Regions from separate parts of the Paenibacillus sp. FSL H7-0737 genome, predicted to be linked through region 2. Evidence: predicted binding sites of a transcription regulator. Region 2 holds the regulator's gene; the other holds the start of a gene.
The links. The regulator Rex, encoded in region 2, represses fermentation and respiration genes when NADH is low (regulators of the CRP and FNR family bind a similar motif). The targets are predictions, from matches to a motif close to TTGTGAAATATTTCACAA.
Positions count from the first base shown of each region.

Region 1: the regulator Rex is predicted to act here: its motif matches at 1,355-1,372, upstream of scfA (six-cysteine ranthipeptide SCIFF).

Region 1 is NZ_CP009279.1:794,186-797,621, forward strand. It holds gene H70737_RS29640 (DUF4855 domain-containing protein) at 1-39, shown strand, start outside; gene H70737_RS03515 (SF0329 family protein) at 344-913, shown strand; gene scfA (six-cysteine ranthipeptide SCIFF) at 1,398-1,547, shown strand; gene scfB (thioether cross-link-forming SCIFF peptide maturase) at 1,670-3,064, shown strand.
Region 2 is NZ_CP009279.1:4,643,363-4,646,798, forward strand. It holds gene H70737_RS20340 (amidohydrolase) at 1-1,134, opposite strand, end outside; gene H70737_RS20345 (redox-sensing transcriptional repressor Rex) at 1,121-1,774, opposite strand; gene dinG (ATP-dependent DNA helicase DinG) at 1,906-3,436, opposite strand, start outside.

The DNA of each region.
Region 1 (3,436 bases), 2.9 Mb from region 2:
TACTCAAAAGAAAACCCGGGTAAAGGTCACGATAAGTAATGGAGAAATAATCCATCCAAGCAGTAATACGATCCGCGCTGAAACTTCCTGTACCGGTTATCGAATTATCTGTCCGAGTAAGACTAATAACTGAAGTAAGAACGTTTGAGGCGTAACATAACAAGCCGATTAGGTACCAGACCACGGGGTCTATACCTAATCGGCTTGTTTCTATGTAGACGTGACAAATAGAGGATTAGATTATATCAAGATATTATTCAGGTTTTAGTGGGATTGTATTATGTATTGTATAATAGAACGACTGCCTCAACAGGTATTTATAACATAAAACATAGGAGGATACATGTCCTGGAGCAAATTGAAGCAACAACTGGAGAGTTTTCTCTGTCCTGCGTTATACGGCAGGGTTGAATATCGCGCAAGTAGTTACCGTTATTTACCTGATAAATCAGGGAATTGTTATATTTCGGTAGATAAAAAGAACGTACTTAATATGAATGATAGAACTAGCTCAATTAGATGGTATCAGACGGAGCAGGAGATTAAGAATGATTCAGATCTTCAAATTCCTATCAACCATGAAGACATTGAAGCGGTTAGAAAAGATAGTAAGGGGATCATCCCGGAGGATCGGCTAATAGTCATTGCAAGAAGCAGAAAAATATCAGAAGTTGCAAAGGAGCTTTTGTCAGCACAGACATCATTAAGTAAATCGAACTTTATTGTTATAGCTACTAAGTATTTATCTATTTCCATAGAGGAGAGCTTAGAAAGCGACGATATCTTATTGAATATTCTAGCTTTAGTGGACAGACGAGTTGGGAAAAAGCGAATTTTAAACATGAGCGAGAAGATGAAGTTAAAGCATCCAATTGTGCAATATTTTTATGAACTAAGGCGTAGTACATTATAAAAATAAATAACTTCATTGAATATTCAAGAAACACTCTCTACAAAAATCCCTAATTCTACGCGACTTCTTCCCACCATAACAATAGCCATGATAATGAGAGGGATGTTCGCATATGGTGCATATGGAATCGGAGAGTGTCGCTCTACTGGTAAGGAAGGATACAGTGTTATGAAATCCTTATATTTATTGGACTTTACGGACAAGTATGAGGAAAAATCGTTATTGAAGAGATGGCATCATTGCCGTCTCTTTTTTGTTTCTTTGGTCACTTTTTTAGCATTGCTCTGACTCTGGTTCCCGCTATGGCATCCTACGATCACGAGCATGAAAGACTGCACGAAAATTAACGTTGATGCTTATGTTTAAGCCCTCTCTGCTCAGCTAGGTGACGGGAATCATAGACGTATTTGCGTGAGGTTGCTACGATGTTCCATGGAAATTAAGTGAAAGTGATCACAAGAAATTACAGAAGGAGTTATTTATCGTGAAAAGAATCGTAACACTGAGCACCCGCAAACTGATGGATACCGCAAAACACGGCGGATGCGGCGCATGCCAGACATCTTGCCAGTCCGCTTGTAAAACTTCCTGCGGCGTTGCAAACCAGAAGTGTGAAAATGCAATGAACAGATAGGATTCGGAATTTTACCGCCCATTGCTCTGCTGATGGGCGGCTATTTTTAAGAAATGGATACTATCCCTAAAGGATGGCCAAGCCGTTTCTACTTGTGTGCAAAAGGAGCTTGATTAGTAAGTATGATTCATCAATATAAACTAAACGGATACAATATCGTGCTCGATACCTACAGTGGCTCGGTGCATGTTGTTGATGACCTAGCATATGAAATTATAGCGGATTATGAGAAAGCTTCTGCCGAAAAAATCGTGACAATGCTGTTGGATAAATATAAAGATGATTCCAGCATTTCCGAGAGCGACATTCGAGAAACCATCGCGGATATCGAGGAACTTAAAAATGATGGACAGCTCTTTACAAAAGATGAGTATGAGAACCTCTCGCTCGATTTAAAAAAACGAAAAACTTATGTCAAGGCACTCTGCCTCAATGTTGCGCATACCTGTAATTTGTCATGCGACTATTGCTTCGCTAGCCAGGGGAAATACAACGGAGATAGGGCAATCATGAGCTATGAGGTTGGACAAAAAGCTATCGATTATCTGCTTGAAAATTCGGGTCATCATCGTAACCTGGACATCGACTTTTTTGGTGGAGAACCGCTCTTGGCTTGGAAAGTGGTTAAACAGATCGTAGCTTATGCAAGAAGCAAAGAACAAGAATACAAAAAAAAGTTCCGGTTCACCTTCACGACGAACGGAATGCTGCTGAACGATGAGGTCACTGAGTTTTTAAATCAGGAAATGTACAATGTCGTATTAAGCCTGGATGGAAGAAAAGAGGTTCATGACCGACTTCGCCAAACGGTTAACGGAAAAGGCAGCTACGATCATATTGTTCCGAAGTTCAAGGAATTCGTTCGTAAGCGCGGGGACCAAGAGTACTATGTTCGAGGAACCTACACTCGTAACAATGTCGATTTCACCAACGATATATTTCATATCGCAGACCTTGGTTTTGACAAGATCTCTATGGAACCAGTCATCTGTGATCCAAAGGAGCCCTATGCACTTACCGAGGAAGATCTCCCGGAGATATACAACCAGTACGAAATTCTTGCCAAGGAAATGATCGGTCGCGATGAACAAGGCAAGGGGTTTACCTTTTATCACTACATGCTTGACCTCTCGGAAGGACCTTGCATCCAGAAGAGAATTACTGGCTGTGGTTCAGGAACCGAATATCTTGCTGTCACCCCTTGGGGAGAGCTTTTTCCTTGTCACCAGTTCGTCGGGGATGAAGAATACAGCATGGGAAACCTCTGGGATGGCATCACAAAACCTGAGCTGCAATGTCAATTCCAAGAGAGCAACTGCTACTCGAAGCCGGAATGCAAGGACTGCTGGGCTAAACTCTACTGCAGCGGTGGTTGTCCTGCCAATGCACTGCACGCGACGGGTTCCCTCGTCGGAACCTATGACTTCAGCTGTGACGTCTTCCGCAAAAGAGTCGAATGTTCCATGATGGTAAAGGTTGATGAATCTATTAGAGCGATGGAAGGGCAATCTAGCTAGTTAACGTAACGGATGAAAAAACTCTAACCGAGAAATAGACACTTTTAAATAAAGTGCCTTTCTCGGTTTTTTTTGTATTAACTAGAACTATGATCATAGATCGTTTTTTCCATCGGCAATCAGGATGAGGAATTCAAAACGTGACGGCCTAATCTGTTTAATAGACAGAGAGGGCTTTTTTAATGTGCGAATCTATGATTTTTTCTTTGAACACAAATATATATGACTAAAGTCATATTAAATTCGTGATTTAGCGTATTTTTTGTCGAAAAATAAACTATTTTCTAAGAAATGTCGATATAATAGGATAGAAATCTGCTTTTCTGTATTAACTGCAATTACGGAAGCGTTAACAATTATATGAATAGTCAT
Region 2 (3,436 bases):
TGGTAGCAAATGCGGCTGGTCTATATCAATCGCGATAAAGTCCGCTTTCATGCCAACAGCGAGTCTACCCACATCATTTAAAAAGATAGACTTTGCGCCATACTCTGTAGCTATACGCAGCGCTTCCGGAGCTGGAACAGCCGTCGGATCACCACTTACACCTTTATGGATGAGGGCTGCAAGACGCATCTCTTCAAACATATCCAGGTTATTATTGCTTGCCGCACCATCTGTACCCAGTGATACCTTCACACCAGCCTTTAGAAGATCCGTAACCCGAGCCACTCCACTAGCCAGTTTCAGATTACTTCCTGGGTTATGAGACACGCCTACATCATGACGAGCCAGTATCTCGATCTCTTCATCATTCAAATGAACGCCATGTGCAACAATAGACGGACGTGTGAACATTCCAAGCTTCTCTAAATGCGCTACAGGCCGAAGTCCGTAATCCACCACATTCTGCTCCACTTCGCGTTTGGTCTCGGACATATGGGTATGCATCGGTAAATCCAAATCATGTGCCGCTTGAACAAACTTAACAAAGAAGTCTGGTGGGCAAGTATATGGGGCGTGTGGCGAGATCATCGTCGTAATTCTACCATCAGCCTTACCATGCCAATTTCGTGCAAAAGAAATCGCTTCCGCAAGCTTGTGATTTTGTACTTCCTCTGGGCATAATCCGATTACACCTCTCATCAGTACGGAACGGATGCCTGATAATTCGACTACCTCTGCTACTCGGTCCATATGATCATACATATCCAAGAAGGTTGTAGTACCACCTTTTAGCATTTCCAGTACCGACAAGGAGGTTCCCCAGTATACATCTTCTCCAGTGAATTTCGCTTCCATCGGCCACATCTTCTCTTGAAGCCACACCTGAAGTGCTAAATCATCTCCATAACCACGAAGCAATGACATTGCCGCATGGCCATGTGTGTTTACCAGACCTGGCATAAACAGCAGACGACTGCCATCAACAACTTGCACATCATCTTCCATTAAAGGCTCTTCTTTTCCTATGTAAGTGATCAAATCATCTTCAATAGTCATATATCCATTCAGAACCGGCTCATCCGTTCCCGGAATAAGAAAACGCCCGCCCTTAATAATCGTTTTACTGCTCTTCATTTCCGATTTCTTCCTTTCCGTCTTTCAAATAATAAGCAAGGCTTTGCAAATCCGTTGTAAAATCGGCAGCATGAACCCGGATATTCGATGGTGTTTTTAGAATCACTGGTGCAAAATTCAAAATCGCCTCAATGCCAGACTCAATGAGAATATCTGCTACATTCTGCGCTTCTGAATCAGGCACAGTAATGATCCCAATTCGAATACCTTGCTCACGAACCGTCTGACCAAGCTCCTCCATCGGCTGAACGGTAAGAGAGTTGATTTTCCGCCCTACCTTAGGTGCATAGGAGTCAAATATAGCGGTAATCTTCATAGTATCTTTCAGATAAGCATTGTAATTAGATAATGCATGTCCAAGGTTACCGGCACCTACTAAAGCCACATTCAATTGTTGATCCAGCTTCAGAATATGACGGATTTTTTCAATAAGATAAGTTACGTCATACCCGATACCTTTTCTACCAAAGTCTCCAAAATAAGCTAAATCTTTACGAATTTGAGCAGGATTCAAATCAAGTTTTTGTCCTAGTTCTTGTGAGGAAACGGTTAATATTTCACGTTTCTGGAGATCATTCAAGAAACGCAAGTACACAGGAAGTCTGCGAACAACGGCTTCTGATATTTTATCCGATTTCATAATTTACCTCCTAATTTAAGTGATATTCTGTTCAAATCCTATCGAAATATCTGCACCTCGTCTCAAGGAAGAGCGGTATTCTTATACCGCCCTTCCTTGTAGAGTGATTAATAAGATTGATGACGTTCTTTTCAAGAAACGCCTCCGTCTTCCAACCACTCCGCTATACGAGGAACCATTTGATCCGTAAGCATATGCTCCATTTTCGGGCCAGGCAACGAATAGAGGAAATACTTCCCATAGTGAGATTCGATCACCCTTGTGTCATACACAATAACAATACCCCGATCTTGCGCTGTCCGTACCAGCCTCCCAAATCCTTGCTTGAAGCGAATAACCGCCTGAGGAACAGACAACTTCATGAACGGATTCTTTTTTTGGGCTTGTAATAACTCAGACTTCGCTTCCGCTAGGGGGTGGTTTGGCGGTTGAAATGGGAGCCTCACGATGGCCAAGCATGTTAATGCTTCACCTGGAATATCTACACCCTCCCAAAAGCTGCTTGTTCCTAACAGTACAGAAGCTGCACTGTCCTGAAAACGGCGGATCAGCTTGCTACGGCTGCCCCCCTCCACGCCTTGACCTAACACCGTGATCTCTTGTGAGGCTAGAGCCTCTTTCAGAGGATCGTAAACCTGGCGTAGCATCTTGTAAGAAGTAAACAGGACAAGCATCCGCCCACGTGTTGTAATAGCTGCTTCTGCTAGTGACTGTACGAGTGTATCGACAAATCGGGCATCGCCTACACTCCCCTTCACACTTGGGAAATCCCGCGGAATAACTAACAGCGCCTGCTCCCGATACTTAAAGGGAGAAGGCAGGAGTGATGTCATCAGACGCCCCTCTTCCGCAGCTTCATTAAGTCCGAGATTATCAATCATAAACTGGAAAGATTTATCCACAGAGAGTGTCGCCGAAGTTAGTACGATACTTTTCTTCTTGTCGAAAAACAGCTCCTTAAGCTGAGTACTAACATCAACAGGAACGGCATACAGCTGTAGCGATTTACTGCGATAATTTCCATTCGCCTCCAGCCAATATACTACATTCTCATCATTTAATCCCATAAAAAACCGTACTTGCTCACGTATAGAAGCTAAATCCTTAAATAAGCCGCTAATATCGGTAACTAGGCTATCTGAGGAGGATTGACCTTCTTGATCTCGCATCTCATTAAGCATTTTATCACCTTTACGGATAATTTCGCTTAATGTCAGATTCATAGTATTCTCTAAAGCAACCAATTCATCCCAATCTTTCGGTTTACGGGTAGGAAGTAGCCGCATGACTAACTGGCCGGCTTCTCCCGCCGCTGCATCGCTGCGTTCCGGCAAGAGGCTGAATAGTTTATCACTAAGCAGATCCCAGGTTTCTTTTACGGTAAGCAGGTCCGGATAGATTCTATCGATCACTCCGCTCCATTCAGAAGCTTCCTCACTGCCTGATGACTGAAGCATTTGGCGAAGTGTAGGAAGTTGGCCATTTCGACTATCCTTATAAAGACGCGATAGTGTATGTGCCACCGTGAAATGCTTCATATGCATGCCTAAATGCTTGCCAGCCACGTCCTCCAGATGATGGGCCTCATCTATTACAAGATGTTCATAAGCCGGAAGTAGTTGATGCCCAGCCTTAACATCTGCGAAAAGCTTAGAGTGGTTC